DNA from 2 places in the Psychrobacter sp. BF1 genome. Region 1 is predicted to be linked to the other one. Evidence: riboswitches for the same ligand, from Rfam matches in the RefSeq annotation. Region 1 holds a riboswitch; the other holds the start of a gene.
The links. Region 1 has a riboswitch for thiamine pyrophosphate ahead of tenA (thiaminase II). Riboswitches for the same ligand answer to the same signal wherever they lie in the genome.
Positions count from the first base shown of each region.

Region 2: it holds a riboswitch for thiamine pyrophosphate, as region 1 does, so the genes downstream of both, thiC (phosphomethylpyrimidine synthase ThiC) here and tenA (thiaminase II) in region 1, are expected to answer to the same signal.

Region 1 covers NZ_JAGYWV010000001.1:554,882-566,340, reverse strand. The annotation lists gene KZA12_RS02280 (DNA primase) at 1-211, shown strand, start outside; gene rpoD (RNA polymerase sigma factor RpoD) at 711-2,630, shown strand; TPP riboswitch at 2,826-2,969, shown strand; gene tenA (thiaminase II) at 3,246-3,893, shown strand; gene KZA12_RS02265 (class I SAM-dependent methyltransferase) at 3,960-4,658, shown strand; gene KZA12_RS02260 (YbeD family protein) at 5,044-5,403, shown strand; gene nrdA (class 1a ribonucleoside-diphosphate reductase subunit alpha) at 5,963-8,239, shown strand; gene KZA12_RS02250 (hypothetical protein) at 8,240-8,854, shown strand; gene KZA12_RS02245 (hypothetical protein) at 8,859-9,050, shown strand; gene KZA12_RS02240 (hypothetical protein) at 9,551-9,910, shown strand; gene KZA12_RS02235 (hypothetical protein) at 10,630-10,893, opposite strand; gene KZA12_RS02230 (hypothetical protein) at 10,898-11,245, shown strand; gene KZA12_RS02225 (hypothetical protein) at 11,291-11,437, shown strand.
Region 2 covers NZ_JAGYWV010000002.1:449,295-460,753, forward strand. The annotation lists gene KZA12_RS04790 (histidine kinase) at 1-267, opposite strand, end outside; gene argH (argininosuccinate lyase) at 495-1,868, shown strand; gene KZA12_RS04800 (oxidative damage protection protein) at 2,161-2,454, shown strand; gene phoU (phosphate signaling complex protein PhoU) at 2,576-3,328, opposite strand; gene pstB (phosphate ABC transporter ATP-binding protein PstB) at 3,470-4,249, opposite strand; gene pstA (phosphate ABC transporter permease PstA) at 4,522-5,415, opposite strand; gene pstC (phosphate ABC transporter permease subunit PstC) at 5,491-6,447, opposite strand; gene pstS (phosphate ABC transporter substrate-binding protein PstS) at 6,631-7,776, opposite strand; TPP riboswitch at 8,216-8,338, shown strand; gene thiC (phosphomethylpyrimidine synthase ThiC) at 8,587-10,554, shown strand; partial or broken gene KZA12_RS04835 (ESPR-type extended signal peptide-containing protein) at 10,919-11,459, shown strand, end outside.

The sequences.
Region 1 (11,459 bases):
TTTAAGTGCGCGCAATGTATTGAGCTTAGATGAGCTGATTGAGAATCTAGTGATGCAGCTGCTCAAACTACACCTACAAAAAAAGATGCAAGAGCTGATCAAAAACCCCGATCATGTCAAACTGGCGATCGTACGCAAACAGACCCAGCGCTTAAATGATTGGTTGCGTGAGCAGCAAGCAGAGCAGTCAGCGCAAATGGTCATTATTTAATGAATTTTTAGCGCTTAATCAGTCAAAGCAGACGTCAGGCCTTTAAAAGCAACCCGCTTGTCCCCATTGTTTATGATTATGGCTGATAATGTCTGTGCTACTAGCGGATAGTAAATGCACTAGCTTATGTTTGAATACTAGGGTCTGTGTTAAACTACGCCGTCGCTATATTAGTAGCGTTACTATTTAATGGTGAAAAGGGGTTTTGGATTGACCTTTTTACTCCATAAAAGACGCTATGCTTGACTGGTGAGTAATAGTGAAATAGGACATTAGTTAAAGCGTTGCGGCTGTTTTGCCATCTTTTACTCGTTACCTGCTTTTTGGGTTTTATTATTGTAGTATTTTGAGTTTTTTATTCATATCAACTCATTTTCGTTATTATCGATAATTATTTATAATTACTGTGCTTAGCTATGATCGATTCACTAGATTCATTGGTCGAAGCCAAAATTAGCTTATCGTATTGCGAAAATGTCCGACGCAAAAGTGAGTATTTATGAACGATAAGTCAGTTTCTAAGTCCACATCTCAGCTAGCCACCTTAATCCAAATGGGTAAAGAGCAAGGCTATTTAACTTATGCTGAGGTTAATGACCAGCTACCCGACTCTATCACTGAAAGTGATCAAATCGAAGATATTGTACAGATGCTGACTGATGTCGGTATTAAGATATTTGAGTCTGCACCTGATGACGACGATATCTTGATGAACGATGATTCGAGTGACGATGAATCAGCAGCTGATGAAGCAGCAGCAGTATTGGCAGCGGTTGAGACTGATCCAGGTCGTACTACTGACCCTGTACGTATGTACATGCGTGAGATGGGCACAGTTGATCTATTGACTCGTGAAGGCGAGATCGCTATTGCCAAGCGTATCGAAGAAGGTATTCGTGACGTCCAGCATGCCATGTCATATTGGCCTGGTACTGTCCAGTATGTCCTCGATGAATATCAGCGCGTCTTAGAAGGTGATAAAAAACTCTCTGACGTCATTACGGGCTTCTTAGATCCTGAAACCGAAGAAGATATAGCCGCTGCCAAGCTAGAAAAAGAGCGTGTTAAAGAAGAGCGAGAAAGAGAAAAAGAGAAAGAGAAAATGCCAGTTGTCAAAGCTAAGGTTAAAGCCAAGGCTGATAAAGATGATGACGAAGACGATGCTGATGACGTAGAAGACGAGAGCGAAGAAGAAGAAACCAGCGGTATCGATCCAGAAGAAGTACGTATTCGTTTAGAAGAGATCGAAGGCTTATTCATGACGGCCAAGCAAGCCTTGCTTGATTTTGGTCGTGGCAGCGTCCAAGCTAACGAAGCCTACGAGCAGCTGGCTGTACGCTTTATGATGCTCAAGCTTAATAACCGTATGTCTGATCAAGTTATGGCTATTATGCATGACGTTTATGATGATGTGCGTAAACAAGAACGTCAAATCATGCGCTTAGTGATTCGTCGTGGGCGTATGCCACGTGAAGAGTTCCGTAAGACTTTCCCTAGTAATGAGGCTAACGTCGATTGGTTGACTGAACGTCTTAAAGGTAAGCCTGCATTCGCTGAGACTCTAGAAAAAGTAACTGACGATGTTATTCTTCTACAACGTAAAATCCGTGATTACGAGCAAAAGCTCGACATGGAAATTCACGATATGAAGGACGTCGCTCGTCGTATGGCTATCGGTGAAGCTAAAGCTCGCCGCGCCAAAAAAGAGATGGTAGAAGCTAACTTACGTCTAGTTATCTCTATCGCCAAAAAATATACTAACCGTGGCCTACAGTTCTTGGATCTTATTCAAGAAGGTAATATCGGTCTGATGAAAGCGGTTGATAAATTTGAATATCGTCGTGGTTACAAGTTCTCGACTTATGCCACTTGGTGGATTCGTCAGGCAATAACCCGCTCTATCGCTGATCAGGCGCGTACTATTCGTATTCCAGTACACATGATTGAGACTATTAATAAGATCAACCGTGTCTCTCGCCAGCTGTTGCAAGAGATGGGCCGTGAGCCGACGCCTGAGGAATTAGGCGAACGTTTAGAGATGGACGAAGTCAAAGTACGTAAAGTACTGAAGATTGCCAAAGAGCCTATCTCTATGGAGACGCCAATCGGTGATGATGAAGACTCGCATTTAGGCGATTTCATTGAAGATCAAACTATCTCCAGCCCAGTTGATGATGCGACTTCAGCAGGTCTACGTGAAGCGACTCGTGATGTATTGAGTAACTTAACTGAACGTGAAGCACGCGTGCTAAAAATGCGTTTCGGTATCGATATGCCAACGGATCATACTCTTGAGGAAGTCGGTAAGCAGTTCGATGTTACTCGTGAACGTATTCGTCAGATTGAAGCCAAAGCACTACGTAAATTGCGTCATCCTTCACGTTCTGAGCATTTACGCTCGTTCCTTGAAAATGACTAATCTTTAGACCAGTCGCTTAAACAGTCCTGGTTAATCACAAAAAAGCTGAGCTAAGTCTCAGCTTTTTTGTGTCTGCTAGATAGGTACAGTTAACTCTGAGTATGGCTTGCTTATGATGGCTGAGTTCGTCTATCATAGAGACCAATGGGTTAATCAACCAGCGTTTAACTTAGATATTTAGCTTAAAAAAACCAACCAACCTTGTCGGGGTGCTTTGGCTATCAGATGTCCCTTTTAGAGCCTATTTTGGCTCTAGTGGCACTATGATAACCATTGCTGAGAATTACCCGCGAACCTGATGCAGTTAACACTGACGTAGGAAACAAGCGTGACTCTTTACTCCATACCTTTTACTAAAACCTTAGTCGTTTATTCACTATAAACGGCTGAGGTTTTTTTGTGGCTGTTTTTGGCTGCTCATTGCTTACTCATTGCCTGCTTAGCGCTTATTTTACTGCCCGTTACTATTTTGCTTGTGCTACTTATTTGTGCTTATTGCAGCCTAAGCTAATAACTTTGTCACTATTTTATACTTCTAGGCTCACTGATGACTGATTGCTAATTGTTAATTGCTATCGACAATAGCTTTACACTTTTTATGGACCTCTTAATCTTATGAACTATCAAACCTTACGTTATAACTGCCCGACTTGGGACAGTTACGTTGAGCATGACTTCGTCAATCAGCTCGCTGCAGGTACTCTCGATCCTGACAGCTTTCGCCACTACTTAGTGCAAGATTATTTATATTTGTTGCACTACACTCGGGTAATGGCTTTAAGCGTTTATAAAAGCGATACGCTAGCCCAAATGCGTATCGGGCAAGCAGGCATTAACACTATGCTAGATATGGAAATAGGTATGTATTTAGATTTTTGTAAGCAGTGGGGCATAAAAGTAGAAGAGGTAGAAAACACGGCTGAATCGGTAGCCACTATCGCTTATAGCCGCTATCTGTTAGATGCCGCTATGTCAGGCTCCCTGGCTGAGCTGTATGCCGCTATCGCCCCTTGCTTGATGGGCTATGGCGAAATCGGTAAACGCCTTAAAGCTCAAGGTTTTATTGCCAATAATCCTTACCAATTGTGGATTGATGTCTTTGCTAGCGATGACTTTCAGGCGATCACCGCCCAAAACGAGGCTTATATTAATCAGTTATTAGCCCAAGCAAGCCCCTCGCAAGCAGACAAATTTCAACAGTTATTTAACACCGCCTCACGGATGGAAGTTAATTTTTGGCAGATGGCTTTAGATCGGACTTAATTAATTAACGTATCAACGCATTGACTTATCAACCCATCACTATAAACCTTTTGGAGTATTACTATCATGGCTGCATTCGATGAACATGCAAGCGCCTACGACAGCTGGTTTTTTGATAACCAGAATTTACTTACTAGCGAGTTAAAATTAGTCGCCCATTTTTTGGATAAGCACAGTGAAATCTTATCTGTTGGCTGTGGTAGTGGCTTGTTTGAGATGCTGTTGGCGAAGGACTATGACATCCATATCAAGCACGGCATCGAGCCTTCAAAAGATATGGCAGAAGTCGCTGAAAAACGCGGTATTAAAGTCGATGTTAGGCCTGCGGAAACTTGTGAGATTGAGGCCAATAAGTTCGATATCATTATGTTCAATGGCAGTGTCAGCTACATTACTGATTTAGACTTGTGTATTAAAAAAGCTTTTGCTGCCTTAAAGCGTGGCGGTAAGCTGGCGCTCATCGATGTACCAAAGGAGAGTGGCTTTGCCAGCTTATACAACTTGGCCAGCTCATTAGGCACTTGGCAACATCCACTGCTTGAGCATATAGCACCCGCCGACCCTTATCCGATCGAGTTGGTTAAATCGGCCAACTGGCGCACCTCTGATGAAAAAATCGCCCTTATGCAAATCAATGGCTTCGTCGACTTTCAGTATGCGCAGACTTTAGTCACTCACCCTATGTACGCCAACGATACAGTACAAGAAGTGCTTACAGGTTATGACCGTGGCGACTATGTGGCTATCTGTGCTTCTAAAAAGTAGCTAACTGCTGACTTTTTTTGCAAGCCTATCTCTGTTAATGCCAAGAGCCTAGCTTAAGTGGTGCAAACATGGCTAGCCTTTAGGTAGATAAAATTAACCGGTGCTTTACGGTAACGGCCTATTGCCTTTACCCTTACAGCCCTTGAATAACCGCTTAACTGCCACTATAAACCATGCATACAACCGCTACTATCATTAGTCATGCCCAACAAAAAGTTAAATACATCGAAAGACTGAGTCGCTCTCAGCTTTTTTGTGGCTGCTGTTTTCACCTATTAAAGGTGTCACGCAAAAAATTTTACTATAGTGCATTACCTTGAGAAGTCGCATTAAAATCTTATTTAAAAATGAAATTAAAACTGAAATTAGCCATAAGGATTACCCAATGAGTGATAAGCAACAAACCACTAAAAAAGAGCTCAATATAGCCGAATTAGAGAACAGTACCGATAACTTAAAAGGCAAAAAAACGGATATCCAGAACCCAGAATTATGGGACTTCCCAATGGATTATCCGATGAGCATTATCGGTCATGAAGGTGAGCATGAGAGCTTACTAAATGAAATAAAGCTAATTTTAGGTAGCCAGTTCCCCGATTTTGATCTAGCTTCTATCGAAGTTAAACCTTCAAAAACCGGTCGTTTTCACTCTGCCCGTGTCAATCTGTATTTGACTACTGCCGAGCAAGTTAACAGCCTTTATGCTGCTCTTGATGAGGCAAAAACCGTACGCATGGTGGTATAAGCTGCAAAGCTATTAGTGAAATAAGACATTGGCAAAATATAGAAATAACTTTTTAGCATCACTATCGTCACTCTTATGGGTGGCGATTTTTTATGATTTGCGCTACAATCGGCTCCGCTAATTTTAGGCTTATTATCGCTATAATAATCACTATTATTCTTGACAAATATGCCAAGCTCAATAAAGCAAAACCCAATCTATTTTTTATAAATTATTTTAATATTTTGTTAATTCTGCCTAGCCCTTGCCCCATCGTTCTTTAGAGCAAAAACCAGCCAATCGGCTCTACTCGCAACATATAATACATATAAAATCAACCTAGTATTTTCAAAATTTTCCCGCTATATTGTGCCTACCTACTAATAAACACGCTATATGTAGTGCTCAGTGATTTTTATCACTATAGTGAGCAGTAGCCTGTTTTTGCCTTAAAAAGCTCAGCTAAGCTGTTGATTATTAGTAGTTTGATTATTAGTAGTTTGATTATTCATTTGATAATAAACGCTTCGCGGACTTAACCGCTTGGCGAATAATATAAGCAATTATTTACGAGGGTAGCATGACACATATCGACCAGATTCAAGTGACCAAACGCGATGGACGTTTAGAGCCTATTGATTTAGATAAAATCCATAAAGTTATCGAGTGGGCAGCTCACAAGTTAGATAATGTGTCGGTATCACAAGTTGAGCTAAAGTCGCATATTCAGTTTTATGAAGGTATCAAGACTCGTGATATCCATGAGACTATTATTAAGTCTGCTGCTGACTTGATATCAGAATCTACTCCTGATTATCAGTATCTAGCCGCACGTTTGGCTATCTTCCATCTGCGCAAAATCGCTTATAACAAATTTACCCCACCGCATTTATATGACCAAGTCAAAACCTTAACTGATGCTGGTAAATATGATGCCCATATTCTAGCTGATTATAGCCGTGAAGAGTTCGATGAGCTTAATGACTACATCGATCACTGGCGTGATATGAATTTGGCTTATGCTGCTGTTGAGCAAATGGCTGGTAAATACTTAGTGCAAGATCGCGTCACTAAGACTGTATATGAGAGCCCGCAATTCTTGTATGTGCTAGTAGGTATGTGTCTGTTCGCTAGCTACGATAAAGCTGAGCGTATGGACTATGTGAAGCGTTTTTATGATGCCACTTCACAGTTTAAGATCTCGCTACCTACGCCGATTATGTCTGGTGTGCGCACCCCATCACGTCAGTTTAGCTCCTGCGTACTGATTGAATGTGGTGACAGCCTTGACTCTATCAACGCCACTACTAGCGCCATCGTACGCTATGTCTCGCAGCGCGCTGGTATCGGCATCAATGCTGGCCGTATTCGTGCCCTTGGTAGCCCTATCCGTGGCGGCGAAGCTCAACATACTGGCTGTGTACCTTTTTACAAGCTGTTCCAAACTGCGGTAAAATGTTGCTCACAAGGCGGCGTACGTGGCGGTGCAGCTACCCTATTCTATCCGTTATGGCATCTAGAAGTTGAGTCGCTATTAGTCCTGAAGAATAACCGTGGCGTTGAGGACAACCGTGTCCGTCACATGGATTATGGCGTACAGCTAAACAAGACTATGTACACTCGCCTAATCAAAGGCCAAGACATCACTATCTTCTCACCGGGCGATACTCCGGGCTTGTACGATGCGTTCTTTGAAGATCAAGATAAGTTTGAAGAGCTATATACTAAGTATGAGAATGATGAGTCTATTCGTCAGCGTAAGATTCCAGCGACGGAACTGTTCAGCTTAATGATGCAAGAGCGTGCCAGCACTGGTCGTATCTACATTCAAAACGTCGATCATTGCAATACTCATAGCCCGTTTGACCCCACTGTTGCGCCTATTCGCCAGTCCAATCTATGTATGGAGATTGCGCTACCGACTAAGCCACTCGACAACATCAATGACGAAGCAGGCGAGATTGCCCTGTGTACTCTATCAGCGGTTAACTTAGGCAAAGTTGAGCATGTCAGCGATATCGAAGAGCCAGCTGAGCTGATCGTCCGTGCTCTTGATGCCCTACTTGATTATCAAGACTATCCGGTCAAAGCTGCTGAGAACGGCAGTATGCGTCGCCGTACGCTCGGTGTTGGCGTTATTAACTATGCCTATTACCTTGCTAAGAATGGCGTACGCTATTCAGATGGTAGTGCGCTTGGTCTGACCCATCAAACCTTTGAAGCGTTGCAATTCTATCTCTTAAAAGCCTCTAATAAATTGGCCAAAGAGCAAGGCGCTTGCCCAGCTTTTAATGAGACCACTTATTCGCAAGGTATCTTACCGATCGATACGTATAAAAAGGATCTGGACAAAATCTGTCAGGAGCCATTGCATCTTGATTGGGAAACCCTGCGTACCGAGATCACTACTCATGGTCTGCGCAACTCGACTTTGACTGCCTTGATGCCGTCTGAGACTTCTAGTCAGATTGCCAACGCTACTAATGGCATCGAGCCACCACGCGGCTTAGTGTCGATTAAGGCGTCGAAAGATGGCATCCTCAAGCAAGTGGTGCCTGAGATCGAGAAGCTAGGTAGTCAGTACGAGCTACTATGGCAAATGCCTAACAATGATGGCTATCTAAAATTAGTCGCTATTATGCAAAAGTTCGTTGACCAAAGTATCTCAGCCAATACTAATTATGATCCCACGCATTTTGAGGGCGGTCGTGTGCCGATGAAAGTGCTCCTACAAGACTTGTTGACAGCGTATAAGCTAGGCGTAAAAACTTTGTATTATCACAACACTCGTGATGGTGCCAACGACGCCCAAGCGGATATGGAAGATGATTGTGCTGGTGGCGCTTGTAAGATATAGATGCGTAATAAAATCAAGCTATTTGACTATTTTCTATCTAGCCCAGCTTCTCATGAAACTGACAACCAAATCGTAGATTCTGATGATTGGGAAGCTAAATACGATGTAAGTATAAACATACTTAAAGAAGAGTACTTATTAAGTCTTAGTAGAATAAGAAACGTAGATGAAAAAGCTAATAAGTATTTAATAGTAGTTTCAATCGTTTTTTTAGGCGTTTTCACTTCTTTATCTAGCTCATTTATAGATAGTCTTAATTTCAAGTATGAAAACTTAGGAATAATAAATTTACTATCGATAGCTTTTTTAATTACTTTGAGCATTGGTATTTATTATAGTTTTAAACTTTTTCAATCTTTGCTAGGGTGTCTTAACTTAACTGAAATTAGAAGGATGCCTAATATTTTAGAAAAGTTATCACTTACTGGCGAGTACACTTCAGTAGTATATAAATACAGACTGATAGAATGTTATCAAGAAGCTATAGAGGCTATTTCTCAATCTGTAATAGAAAAGCAAAAATATCTAAAAAACGTTTCGCACAATATAGAGAAATCTACCTTTTTTTTATTCACTTCACTCATGTTGCTATTTTTCATACATATTATAAGGTAAAAAGATGACTACAAGAAATCCAACACCGCCTGGTATGGACGCTAGTCCAAAAAATACTGATAGAACTACTTCATTAGAAGGTAATGTTACAGCCAAGCCTTTAACTACTATTTGTGCCAATAGCGCTGATCCAAAGCCATCTAGAACACTTACTACTTTTGCTTTTGATAGTATGCCAAATAGTTTAAAGAAGTAAATTACTACTAGCACGTAGGTTGGCTGGAGTTTGCGACACCCAACGATTGAGTTTGATAACTTGTTGGGTCTCGTTCCTCGACACCAACCTACGCATAAACATAGAAAGCAGATGTTTTGTAGGGTGCGTTCCACGCACCGATAATATAGATAAGCCATGCAAACGAAGCCTAAACAGCAGGTTTGCTTAGAAAAATAAGTAATGCTACAGCGATTACCTGTAGGCTGGGTTTTTAACCCAGCATCATGATGTTGCAAAGCCTAGAAGCTGGGTTAAAAACCCAGCCTACAACAAACTTCATAACTTACAGATTAATTATGACTAGAGCAAAAAAAGTGTGTGAAGAATGTGAGTCACCCTACTTTGCAGACAGCTCAAAGATGACGAATTTATGTCCAAACTGCGCTCATAAGCTTTATGGTTATCCAAACTGTAGTCATGACTTCAAAGATAAAAGTGGTATAAAATGTGGTTGGAACGGTCAATGTTTAGGTTAAAAGATGCAAGCACCATTACCAGTAGAATATAAAGGCGCTGCTAGCTCAGTGATTTATCGAGATGGTGGTTCGCTAGAATTAAATTTCATAGCAACAGATGATAAAAATTACTGCATATTTATGGAAGTAGTTAATGAATCACCAAGCGATTGTAAGCGCTACGTTCCACCGATACTTTTTAAAGGTTCATTCGATATTAATAGTGATGATAATAACTTTGTAAGTTATTTAACATGGCAACACATTACAGTTTTTCTTGAAGCCATTAAAGCAGATATAGGTCAAGATTTTGAGAAATTTTCTTGTTTTGATGTCATTGAAAAGCTTGCGAATGATAATGGTTGGCTCATTGAGCTACCATAGGTTTGGCAAAATTTGCGATATACAATAGCTTTAAATAAATAATCTGTTGGGTCTCGTTCCTCGACACCAACCTACGTATAAACATGGAAAGCGGATGTTTTGTAGGGTGCGTTCCACGCACCGATAATATAGATAAGCTATGCAAACGAAGCCTAAACAGCAGGTTTGCTCAGAAAAATAAGTAATGCTACAGCGATTACCTGTAGGCTGGGTTTTTAACCCAGCATCATGATGTTGCAAAGCCTAGAAGCTGGGTTAAAAACCCAGCCTACAACAAACTTTATAATTTATAAATTAATTATGACTAGAGCAAAAAACGTGTGTGAAGAATGTGAGTCACCCTACTTTGCAGACGGCTCAAAGATGATGGGTTTATGTGCAAATTGCGCCCATAAGCTTTATAGCTACCCAAACTGTATTCATGATTTTAAAAACGGTGTTTGTTTGAATTGTGGTTGGAATGGTCAAGAGCCCAGTTATATAAAAACGTTATAGCTTTTGTAAGGTGCGCCTTGCAAAGCAATAGCCGAAAGGTAGATTGAACAAAGAATAATCTGAAAAGGGCGTAGGTCGGGCGGAGCTTGCGACCCCCAACAGTTTAAACCGATAATATGAAAAGTTAATGTTTTGTAGGGTGCATTCCACGCACCAATAGTCTGAAAGTTGAGTTTAATGGTGCTTAAAAAGCACCCTATAAACCAAGCTTACATGCAAAGTTATTAAGAAAGACCAACCTTGCTACGACAAGGTCGTTTAGCCCTGACTGTAGCGGTATCCTGCCAACGCTGATGGCGTTGCAGGCTGTGACTGGGCGTAGTATCGAGGCAACAGGAATGCGACCAGACACCATAGACTGCACGCCAGCGGCTAGGCAGATACAAGCGGTAGGCGGGATTAGCTGCTGAAGTTTTATAATATTTAACCACTGAATTTAAGCTTTTATAATTAAAAGACATACCAACAACGAAAACGACGGAGGTCATAGACGTGCACTATACCGCAATCATCAAAGACGGTGGTTTGTTTATCCCTAACGTATTTTCAGATTTAAATGATGGGCACTCACGCATAGTGGAAGTGGTTGTTGATATCGAAGAAGTACGTCAGCAGTTAAGCTTAAACCAAGACCCTATAAAATCAGCGCCGAGACAAGCGAAAAAACCCGTAAAAAAATCGGGCAAAAAAGAGCTGCAAAAACCAGCAGCAGTAGATACGCTGCGCAAGAATAATATCGATGAATTAGAGTCATTCGATGATGGTGAGTTAAGCGAAATGCTCAAAGCTTATATGAATAATGAACAAGTGCCAGAGCAGATATCTTTGGAGAATTTATAGTTGTTTTTGCAAAATAGTCAAGATCAATGAAAAATGGAAGTTGTGATGAGCTACGAAATTCATGAACAGACAAATATATTGAGTGCAGTAGATATTTCTGAGGAACAAGATGATATAGAGCTGGGTAAAATAGTTGAACTGCGAATGAATGACGAGCAAACACCTACTCGAGTAACATTAGACGATCTATAATAGTATAACCAAAATTTTATTT
Region 2 (11,459 bases), on a different contig from region 1:
CAACATGACTAAAGATGTGGCGATACCATTAGTAGTAAAAAACAACAGTAGAATATAGAAACTGACTTTTATAGGGTTGCTATACTTGATGACTGGGCGTAGATAATCGATAAGATATAGAGCAGGCAAAATAGCTATTATATTTTGCAAGATAAGACTGGAGAAAGAAATTAAAAAATCTGACCAAGCTATCAGCTCATAGCGGTTGATTATGGTGACAAATAACGACCAAAAAACAATGCACAGCAGCCATTGCCAAAGTGCCATTATATCTATGAGCTTTGGAATAAAAAACTCTAGACGCTCAGCTAGTAAGGCGACCTCATCATTTGCTATACTTGAGCCCTTATTCTTCTGATTTGTCTTGTACCTATATGAACGCCAACTCTTCAAACCTTAGTCATCCTAAGCAAAATGAAAATTCATCTGATTTTAGCACAGATGTTTCTAACCTTAACCATCCTGAGAAAAATAGCTCCTCACCCAGTCAGCAAATGTGGGGCGGGCGCTTTAGCGAAGCCACTGACAGTTTCGTTGCGGCTTTTACTGCCTCCGTAGGCTTTGACCAACGCTTTGCACGCCATGATATCGAAGGCTCTATTGCGCATGCCACTATGCTTGGTGAATGTGACATTCTCACTAAAAGTGAAGTAGCAACTATCATTGATGGCCTAGAACAAGTATTGGCTGAGATTGAGCTGGGCGAGTTTAACTGGTCTATTGAGCTTGAAGACGTGCATATGAATGTTGAGTCACGCTTGACTGACATCATTGGTGCAGTTGGTAAAAAACTGCATACTGGCCGCAGTCGTAATGATCAAGTTGCTACTGACATTCGTCTTTGGTTACGTGAAGAGACTGATAACATTATCGCGCTATTAGTGCGTTTACAAACCGGTCTTCTTAATTTGGCTGAACAGCATACTGATACTATTATGCCAGGCTTTACTCATTTACAGACCGCACAGCCGGTTAGCTTCGGTCATCATGTCATGGCTTGGTTTGAAATGCTCTATCGTGATACCGAGCGCCTAGTTGATGCCCGTCGTCGTATCAACCAGCTACCCCTTGGTAGCGCTGCCCTTGCTGGTACTACTTTCCCGATTGATCGCACTATTACCGCAGAATTACTTGGCTTTGAAGGTATTTGTCAGAATTCATTAGATGCGGTATCCGATCGTGACTTCGCCATTGAATTCACCTCAGCAGCTTCTATTTTAATGATGCATTTGTCACGCATGAGTGAAGAGATTATCTTATGGATGTCAGCACAATTTGATTTTGTGCAGATTCCTGATCGCTTTTGTACCGGCTCATCTATCATGCCACAAAAGAAAAACCCTGATGTACCTGAGTTAGTACGTGGTAAAGCAGCACGCGTCTTTGGTCAGCTGATGACTTTATTAAGCCTGATGAAGAGTCAGCCGCTAGCTTATAATAAAGATAACCAAGAAGATAAAGAGCCGCTGTTTGATTGCGTAGATACCTTAACCGGTTCGCTACTAGCTTTTGGAGATATGCTGCCCAATATCACCCCCAATAAAGAAAATATGCGCGCGGCTACTATGAAAGGTTATGCGACTGCCACTGACCTAGCGGATTACCTAGTACGTAATGGTGTCGCATTCCGTGATGCTCATGAAGTGGTCGGCAATGCCGTAGCTTTGGGTATTAAAGAAGGGGTTGATTTGAGCGATTTATCTTTAGCGCAGTTACAGCAGTTTAGTGCCGCTATCGGTACTGATGTGTTCGAATACTTGACTTTGGAAGGTTCATTGGCGGCACGTGATCACTTAGGGGGTACGGCTCCAAATCAAGTTAAGCAAGCTATTGCTCGCGGACGTACACGCCTAGAAGTTTTTGCTTAATGGCTTAATGACTTGGTTATTTGCCTAGTGGCGCAGTTATTTAACTAGTCGCTTAGGCATTTGCCTAGTGGCTTGATTAAAAGTATCCCTGTATTACTAATTACACCTGCTACGATTGCAGGTGTTTTTATTTGTGTGCTCAACTACTAGCTCTAAATTCAGGATAGCGTCACTCAGATAAACTTTATAACTCGAATAGGCTTTGCTAAGCGCCCTAACCCCTTTATCATAGTTCAGTAACGTTGAAGCAAGCACTTATTTAAACATCCCTTTGAATAACTAGGAGTCCTTTATGACCGAGACCTTTAACCCACAAGCTAATACTGTATTTTGCCGTAAATATCAGCAAGATTTACCAAAAATGCCTCACCCACCCTTTCCTAATAAAAAAGGTCAAGAGCTACAACAGACTGTTTCAGACAAAGCTTGGAAAGAGTGGCTTGAGCATCAAACTATGTTGATCAACGAAAACCACTTAAGTATGATGGATCCTGAAGCTAAGAAATTCTTGACTGAGCAGCGTGATAAATATTTGGACAATCAAGATTATGAACGCCCACAAGGTTGGACGCCGGAAACCAAATAAACAGACTTATGAAGATTTAACAGCGAGCTAGCAAAGCCTCTACTTATTGGTGTTTTATAGGCAACCAAACCGCTAGTGCTCTGTGCTGCTAATATTATTTACTGCTAATAGCCGGCCTATATTAGCAATTATTAGCAGCACTGTCTTTATCGCTGTCCGCTTTACCAGCATCATCAACCGCTTGTTGCACAGTGGCAAAGTCACTATGGCGCACATCAGTGCCACTACTGATATAAATCACTAATTCGGCAATATTGCGTGCATGATCCCCAATACGTTCCAGCGCACGCAATACCCACATCAAATTGATCACTTGACTAATTTGGCTAGCATCTGCCATGACATAAGTCATCAAGGCGCGAATAGCAGACTGATATTCAAAGTCCACTTCATTGTCACTACGCATTACCTCAAAAGCGCTATCTGCCTTTAAGTATTCAAATGACCTCAGTGCATTACTGAGCATGACTCTTACTTGGTTACTCAAATGCTGGACTTCATGGTAGCAATAAGTATGGCTATTAACCTTGGCAATTTGCTGCGCCATATGGGCAATTTTTACCGCTTCATCGCCAATACGCTCTATGTCAACAACCCCTTTACTCACTGCCATCACATAACGTAAATCGCGCGCGGCTGGCTGCCGCTTAGCAACTAGTAATAATATATGCTCATCAATCTGCACTTCTAACTGATTAATGGCGCTGTCCTTCTCAACTACTTGCCGCGCTAACAACATATCACTCTCTAACAAAGCTTGCATCGCTTGCGCTACTTGATTGCTAGCCAGCATCCCCATCTCTAAAAACAAATCGGTGCTTGCGCTCAAGTCTTGGTCAAAACTTTTGGAGGTATGGGACATCTGATTAGGCATAATTATTCTCAGTAAGTGGTCTTTTTAATAAAGAATAGTATTTATGAAGAGCAGTTTTAATAAATAGCTACGTTAATAAAAGCTGTGTCGATAAAAGCTGTGTCGATAAAAGCTATTATTAACAGCAATGGTTGTCAGCGGTTAGCCATAACGGCCAGTAATATAATCTTCTGTCGCTTGTTGACTAGGATTAGTAAATATCTGATCGGTTTTGCCCATTTCGACCATATCTCCTAAGTACATATAAGCCGTGTGATCAGAAATTCGTGCCGCTTGCTGCATATTATGGGTGACGATGGCGATGGTATAATCCTGTTTTAGATCTTCTATCAAATCCTCAATAGCCCCTGTCGATATAGGGTCTAGCGCAGAAGTTGGCTCATCGAGTAACAAGACTTCAGGCTTAGTTGCCACCCCACGTGCTATACAGAGCCGTTGCTGCTGACCACCAGATAGTGACAGGCCTGAAGCTTGTAACTTGTCTTTTACTTCGTCCCATAATGCCGCTTTTCTAAGCGCCCACTCAACCCGATCTACTAGCTCAGCTTTTGACATTTTTTCGTACAGTCTTACCCCAAAGGCCACATTGTCAAAGATAGACATTGGGAATGGGGTTGGTTTTTGGAATACCATGCCAACCTTGGCACGTAGCAAATTAACATCCATTGATTTTGCTAATACATCGTGACCATCGAGATAGATTCCCCCTTCAGCGCGCATATTAGGGTACAAATCATACATGCGGTTAAAAGTACGCAGTAGCGTTGATTTACCACAGCCAGAAGGACCAATAAACGCGGTAACTTGCTTTTCTGGAATATCAATAGAGATGTCTTTTAGCGCACGAAAGCTACCGTAGTAAAAGTTAAGATCACGTATTTGAATTTTGGCAGGAGCTTGCGGTTCTACTACGGCTGCCATAATGCTAGCATTGCTACTGATTACTGGGGCAGTGTTATGCGCAGTAACGAAAGGGCGTGGCACTGCGATAGTTGGCGAAGTCTTTTTAGTAGAGCGTTTAATAGTGTCAGTCATGGTCTAGCTCCTGATTGCTAATTACTGATTCTGGATATCGATTATTAGTTATTAATTAGGGGTCATCTTCAATAAATATTATAGTAACTGCTAGTAGTTCGCTGCTGGCTAGTGCTAAAGCCATTGATTAGCACGGCTCATTGGTTGCACCAGCCAAATTAGCTATATTCTTTGCCACCTATATAGCGAGCTGCCACGTTCAAGGTCAGCACAGTAAAGGTAATAAGCAACGCTGCGGCCCAAGCAAGAGCATGCCAATTATCATAAGGACTCATAGCGAATTGATAGATAGTATTGGGCATATTACCCATCGCCTTACCCATATCCAGACTGAAATATTGGTTGTTTAAAGCGGTAAATAACAGCGGTGCAGTCTCACCAGTGATACGGGCAAAAGCCAGCAATACCCCAGTAGTTAGACCTGCCCGCGCCGCTTTCATAGTTACGCCTAATACTAACTTCCACTTCGGTGTGCCCAGCGCGTAAGCGGCTTCACGCAGTTGATTAGGCACTAATAGCAGCATACTTTCGGTAGTTCTTACTACTACTGGTATCACAATAAGTGCCAAGGCAAAAGCGCCAGCCCAGCCTGAAAAGCTATAGTTTTTGACTAATAATGCGTAGATAAATAGACCAATCACAATCGATGGCGCAGAGAGTAAAATATCATTCAAAAAACGTATAACTTGTCCCAAGCGATTACCGTGCGAGAATTCAGCTAAATAAACCCCAGCCAGCAACCCAATTGGCGCCCCAATAAACAGGCCAGAACCAGCAATCATCACTGACCCAATGATGGCGTTACGCAAGCCACCATCAGTCAACGGTGGCGGTGTATCAGCTGTGAATACTGGCATCTCAAGCAGGCCATGCATCCCTTCAACGCCTAAAGTTATCAAAATCCACGTCAGCCAAAACAGCCCAAATATCATAGCGGAAGCGGCAAACCCTAAGCCTACTTTGTTCAGCAAGCGTCGGCGACGATACAAGCCTCGATCAGTAGTGACAGCAGCAGCATTTTTGGCAGGATTAATAGTGGATAACGCTGGCATGTTGCAAGTTCCTTATTAATTGAAGCAAGTTTAAAACCAGTCTATTAAATGGTTATAAAAGTCTATTATTAATGCTTATTGTCCAGCACGCTTATCCATACCACGTAACATCAAGCGCGAAATCGATAGCACCACAAAAGTAATCATGAATAAGATTAATCCTAAATGTAACAAAGATGATAGATGCAATGGATCTGACGCCTCGGCAAACTCGTTGGCCAAGGCTGAAGTAATAGATACTCCTGACGCAAACATACTAGAGTTAATATTGAAGGTATTACCGATCAAAAAAGTTACTGCCATAGTCTCGCCTAACGCTCGCCCTAACCCTAAGATCACGCCACCGACTACCCCAGTCTTGGTATAAGGAAGGATAATCTTAAACATCACTTCCCAAGTAGTAGCGCCCATGCCATAAGCTGATTCTTTTAGCAGGGCTGGCACTACAGAAAATACGTCACGCATAGTAGCCGCAATAAAGGGAATGATCATGATGGCTAGTACTAAAGAGGCGGTAAATAAGCCAATGCCCATTGGAGCACCAATGAATAGCTTACCTATGATCGGCAGACTGCCTAAATTTTCGGTAAGCCAAGGCTGAATATTATTGCCGAAGAAGGGAGCGAATACGAATAAACCCCACATACCATAAATGATAGAGGGAATACCAGCTAGCAACTCAATGGCGATACCTAATGGCTTTTTAAGTACAGGAGGACAAAGCTCAGTTAAGAATATAGCGATACCAAAACTGACTGGTACAGCGATGACTAACGCCATAACTGAGGTAACTATCGTGCCATAGATAGGAGCTAGTGCCCCGTACTCATTAGCCACTGGATCCCAGTTATTACTAGTATAAAAGTCTAGTCCAAACGCTTGCATACTCGGCCAAGCGCCAATAATTAACGATAGTAAAATCGCTCCTAAGCTAGCTAGTACAAACAGTGCCGCCGCTTTAGTAGTATTAACAAATATCGCATCTAAACGCTTTTGTTTATTCAATTGCGTTTGCAAGTTAGACCCTGCCATAACTGCCCCAATAATCGCTGTGATAGATGATGTGGTTTTTATTGTGTTTTAATTATTATATTTATTATTATAAATGTCGCCTTAAGCACCATTTAGCAACAAACAGCGCTACTTATACTTGAGTTATAGCTGAGCAAAAGTATTTGATCAGCTATGACTATCAGCTAAGACTAGTATCCAAGCTTAGGGGGCAGTGTAGACAGGCTTACCATCAGTACCGACTACTTGTTTCCAGCTATCTTTAAACAAGGCCACAGCTTTGTCAGAGAATGGTACATAGTCAAGCTCAGTTGCTGCAGCATCACCTTGGTCATACGCCCAGTTAAAGAAGTTCAGCACGCCGGCCACTTGCTTAGCATCCTTTGGCTGCTTATGTACCAAGATAAAAGTAGCAGCTGCTATTGGCCAAGCTTCAGCAGTTTCAGAGTTGGTTATCACTTTATAAAAACCTGCTTGCTGTGACCAATCGATATCCCCTGCTGCTGCAAAGCTTGCCGATGAAGGCTGCACTACATTACCGGCTGCATTTTTAAGCGCTACATGAGCCATGTTATTTTGCTTAGCGTAGGCATATTCAACGTAACCGATAGAGTTAGCCATACGACTCACATAACTGGCAACGCCTTCATTACCTTTGCCGGCAGCGCCGCGATCAGAGGTTGGCCATTTGACAGTCTTATCGACACCAACACTACTCTGCCACTCTGGCGATACTTTGGCTAAATAATCAGTAAAGTTAAAAGTCGTGCCCGAGCCATCTGAGCGAAATACGGTAGTAATTGGGCTATCGGGTAATTTTAAATCTGGATTTAATTGCACGATGGCAGGGTCATTCCATTTATTAATCTTGCCTAAATAGATATCAGCCAATACTTTGCCATCTAGCTTGAGCGCGCCCGGCTCAATACCTTTAATATTGACTACTGGTACTACGCCACCGATGACCATCGGAAACTGAATCAACCCTGCTGCTTCCAATTCTTCTGGCGTCAATGGGGCATCTGATGCACCAAAATCAACAGTGCCAGCAGTAATTTGCTTGATACCACCTGATGAACCAATAGACTGATAATTGACTTGTCCGCCTGTAGCACCGTTATAGTCGGCTGACCACTTGGCATAGATAGGCTGTGGAAATGAGGCGCCAGCGCCAGTGATGCTCATGGATATGTTATCGTTTACTGCTGCTGGCTTAGTTTCGCTGCCAGTCTTTTCAGTAGTAGTAACCGCTGCGCTGTCTTTGGCTGATTCAACGCTATCGGTTGATTTATTACAGGCGGTAAGCATCAAGGTACAACTAACTGCTATTGCCAATACTGAATAACGCATGTGATGCTCCTAAAGTTTGACCAATAAAATAAATAATGACTGTTGATGTCGAATGATGTGAACTATTGATGTGAGCTAGTTTGCCAAGCTTTAATGACAGTTCGATGACGGTTTTATGACAGTTCAATGACAATGTAAGCAGATATAAACAGGATAGTAGTTTGAAAGCATTGCAGGGTAGTTAGTCCTATTTGGAGTTATTGCAGGGTAGTTAGTCCTAGTAGTTGGCAGCCTCTACTTGGTTTGACTCTAGGATTGCTAAAGCGGGTTAGAAAATTTATAGCAATCGCTCTGTGCTATCAATCACTGTGCTCAATACTCAAAGGATTGCAGCTCAAAAGCTTTGCTGGGGAGCTGAAATTTATTAATATTAGTGATATGAACAAATAGCATTAGCCGTTAAGGGAGAAGTTTGCTAGTATCGAGGTGATTTACAACACTGACAGACTCGGGGTGCGGTGTAGTTGACTGGATAATAAGCCGTCATGCTACATTCGCTGAGAGATCACCCGCCGAACCTGATGCGGTTAGTACCGACGCAGGGAAGTCTCAAGCTTATGTTATACATACAAAGGGCACGCAGAAATGCCTGTTTATTATCAGCCTACTGCTCAGTTATAGAATACTGATGCTGTAGAGCTGTGGTTAATAATCAGTAGTGTCCACCAATCCTTTTTAGCTTATCCGCTATTAATAGCGGTGATGGCGTGATTTTCAAAATTGTGATTGAATTTGTTGCTATGACCAATGCTTACTCCGCAGCTACTGGCGGTGTTGCCTTTTCTTTTAGACAACATCCTAGGACAGCATATGACCATCTCAACACCTACTTCAAGCCTTGGCTCAAAAGCCACTCCAAACATCAATACACCTAGCGCCAGCACTTACCTAGCAAATGCAGCCAGCTCAACTAACTCCGGTTCAGAGCAAAAATCAAATAAAAAAGCCGATGCTTTTAAAACACCTGCCCATCGCAGCGCGGCTGATGCTCGTTTTGAAGAAGATGCTCGCGACTTGCATCGTATCCTACCCGCCTCGCATAAAGTCTATATCGAAGGCTCAAGACCTGACATCCAAGTGCCAATGCGTCAAATCAGTTTGGCAAATACTCCAGTAGAAGGCATTCCTGAGAGTGATTGGCAGCAGAACCCAGCGTTTTATGTCTATGATACTTCTGGCGTCTATACCGATCCCAATGTACAAATCGACTTGACTCGTGGTCTGCCTAAATTGCGTCAAGGCTGGATAAATGAACGTGCTGATAGCGAACAACTCAGTGGTTTATCTAGCTCATACGGACTAGCGCGCGCACGCGATATCAGCACTGCTAACTTAAGATTCGCTTATATCGATAAGCCACGCCGTGCTAAGACTGGCGCTGACCACAGCGGCAACATCACTCAGATGCACTACGCTCGCCGCGGTATCATTACTCCTGAAATGGAATACATCGCTATTCGTGAAACCCAAAAGCAGCACGAGCTAACCGATATGCGCCAACATGACGGCGAAAGTTTCGGTGCTAATACTCCTACGATTATCACCCCAGAGTTTGTCCGCAGTGAAGTAGCCGCTGGTCGCGCCATTATTCCTAATAATATTAACCACCCTGAATCTGAACCGATGATTATCGGACGCAATTTTTTGGTTAAGATCAATGCCAATATCGGTAACTCAGCATTAGGCTCTTCAATCGATGAAGAAGTGTCAAAGATGACTTGGGCGACGCGTTGGGGCGCAGATACCATCATGGATTTATCAACTGGTAATCACATTCACGAAACTCGTGAATGGTTGATTCGTAACTCACCGGTGCCTATTGGTACTGTACCTATTTATCAGGCACTAGAAAAAGTCGATGGTGTCGCTGAAGATTTAACGTGGGAGATATTCCGCGATACTCTAATTGAGCAAGCCGAACAAGGCGTCGACTATTTTACTATCCATGCTGGGGTGCTACTGGAATATGTACCGCTAACTGCTGGACGCTTGACTGGTATCGTCTCACGTGGTGGCTCCATCATGGCCCAGTGGTGCATAGCCCATCAAAAACAGAATTTTTTATATACCCATTTTGCAGACATATGCGAAATTATGAAGCAGTATGATGTGGCCTTTAGTTTGGGTGATGGCTTGCGCCCTGGCTGTCTACAAGACGCTAATGATGCGGCACAATTTGGTGAACTGCGTACCCTTGGTGAAGTCACTAAAATCGCTTGGGAGCATGATGTGCAAGTGATGGTAGAAGGTCCAGGCCACGTAGCAATGAACCGTATTAAAGAGAACATGGATTTACAACTTGAGCTCTGTGCTGATGCCCCATTCTACACTTTAGGGCCTTTGACCACGGATATCGCACCGGGTTATGACCATATTACTAGTGCTATCGGGGCGGCGATGATCGGCTGGTTTGGTACCGCTATGCTATGTTATGTGACGCCAAAAGAGCACTTAGGCTTGCCTAATAAGAAGGATGTTAAAGACGGCATTATCACTTATAAGATTGCTGCTCATGCCGCTGACTTGGCCAAAGGTCATCCCGGTGCACAAGCACGTGACAATGCCTTATCAAAAGCCCGCTTTGAGTTCCGCTGGGACGACCAGTTCAATCTAGCACTCGATCCCGATACTGCCCGTGAGTTCCATGATGAAACCTTACCGAAAGACGCACATAAGTCTGCACACTTTTGCTCGATGTGCGGGCCAAAATTCTGTTCGATGAAAATTACGCAAAACGTGCGGGAGTATGCAGCTGGTTTGCAAAGTAAAAAATCCTAATATTTTTTTAGAAAATACTTAGCTAGTCACTAAAATTTATTTCATTATGGAAAAAGCCCTGCTCTTTAACTAACAGGGCTTTTTGTGTTTTTAATGATTAATTAATACCATAATGGCAAAATAAATTATCCTCTAATACTAGGCTATCAGTAGTATCAAAGCTGTCAATGAGCAGGCTTCAAAGTTAGATAACATCGTAACAAACGTATAATCATAAAACACTAAATAGTAGGCTTTAAACGCCTTTTATGGAATATGAACATTTGTGTAATCAAACGTAGACAAAAAAATATTCTATTGTAATATATCTTTATATAATTAATAAAATGTTACATAACTGTCAACTATTTCTTAAGGTCTTCGTATGAATCATATTTACCGTGTAGTCTTTAATCATTCTCTAGGTGTATATCAATGCGTATCTGAGCTTGCTAAATCTCGTGGCAAATCCTCAGGCAAATCTCAAGTTGCTACTAAGCTTATCCTCGCTCCCCTAACTGTAGCGATGCTTGGTTTATCAGGGACGGCAATGGCAGTTACCTATGATGATGGTAAAGTTCACGTAATTGATGATAACCCTTATGTTATTTCAGAAGACGTGATTGTTAGCGGTAAAGGTACTGAAATAGAAGCCAAATTTCCAACGATTGTAGGTAAAGATGGCAACGGCAAATTAACCCTAGTTGATAATGGGACTTTAGACACATTTACACTTACTATTGGCCAAAACGAAGGCGCGAATGGTGATGTTTTAATTAAAAATAAATCTCGGCTTTATCTTGATAATACGTTGACCGTTGGCGATGCTGGTAAAGGTTTGTTCACATTAAAAAATGATGACCCGAATGCAGAACCAGGAGGTACGGGTACCCTTCTCATTTACAAAGACGCTTATATAGGTAATA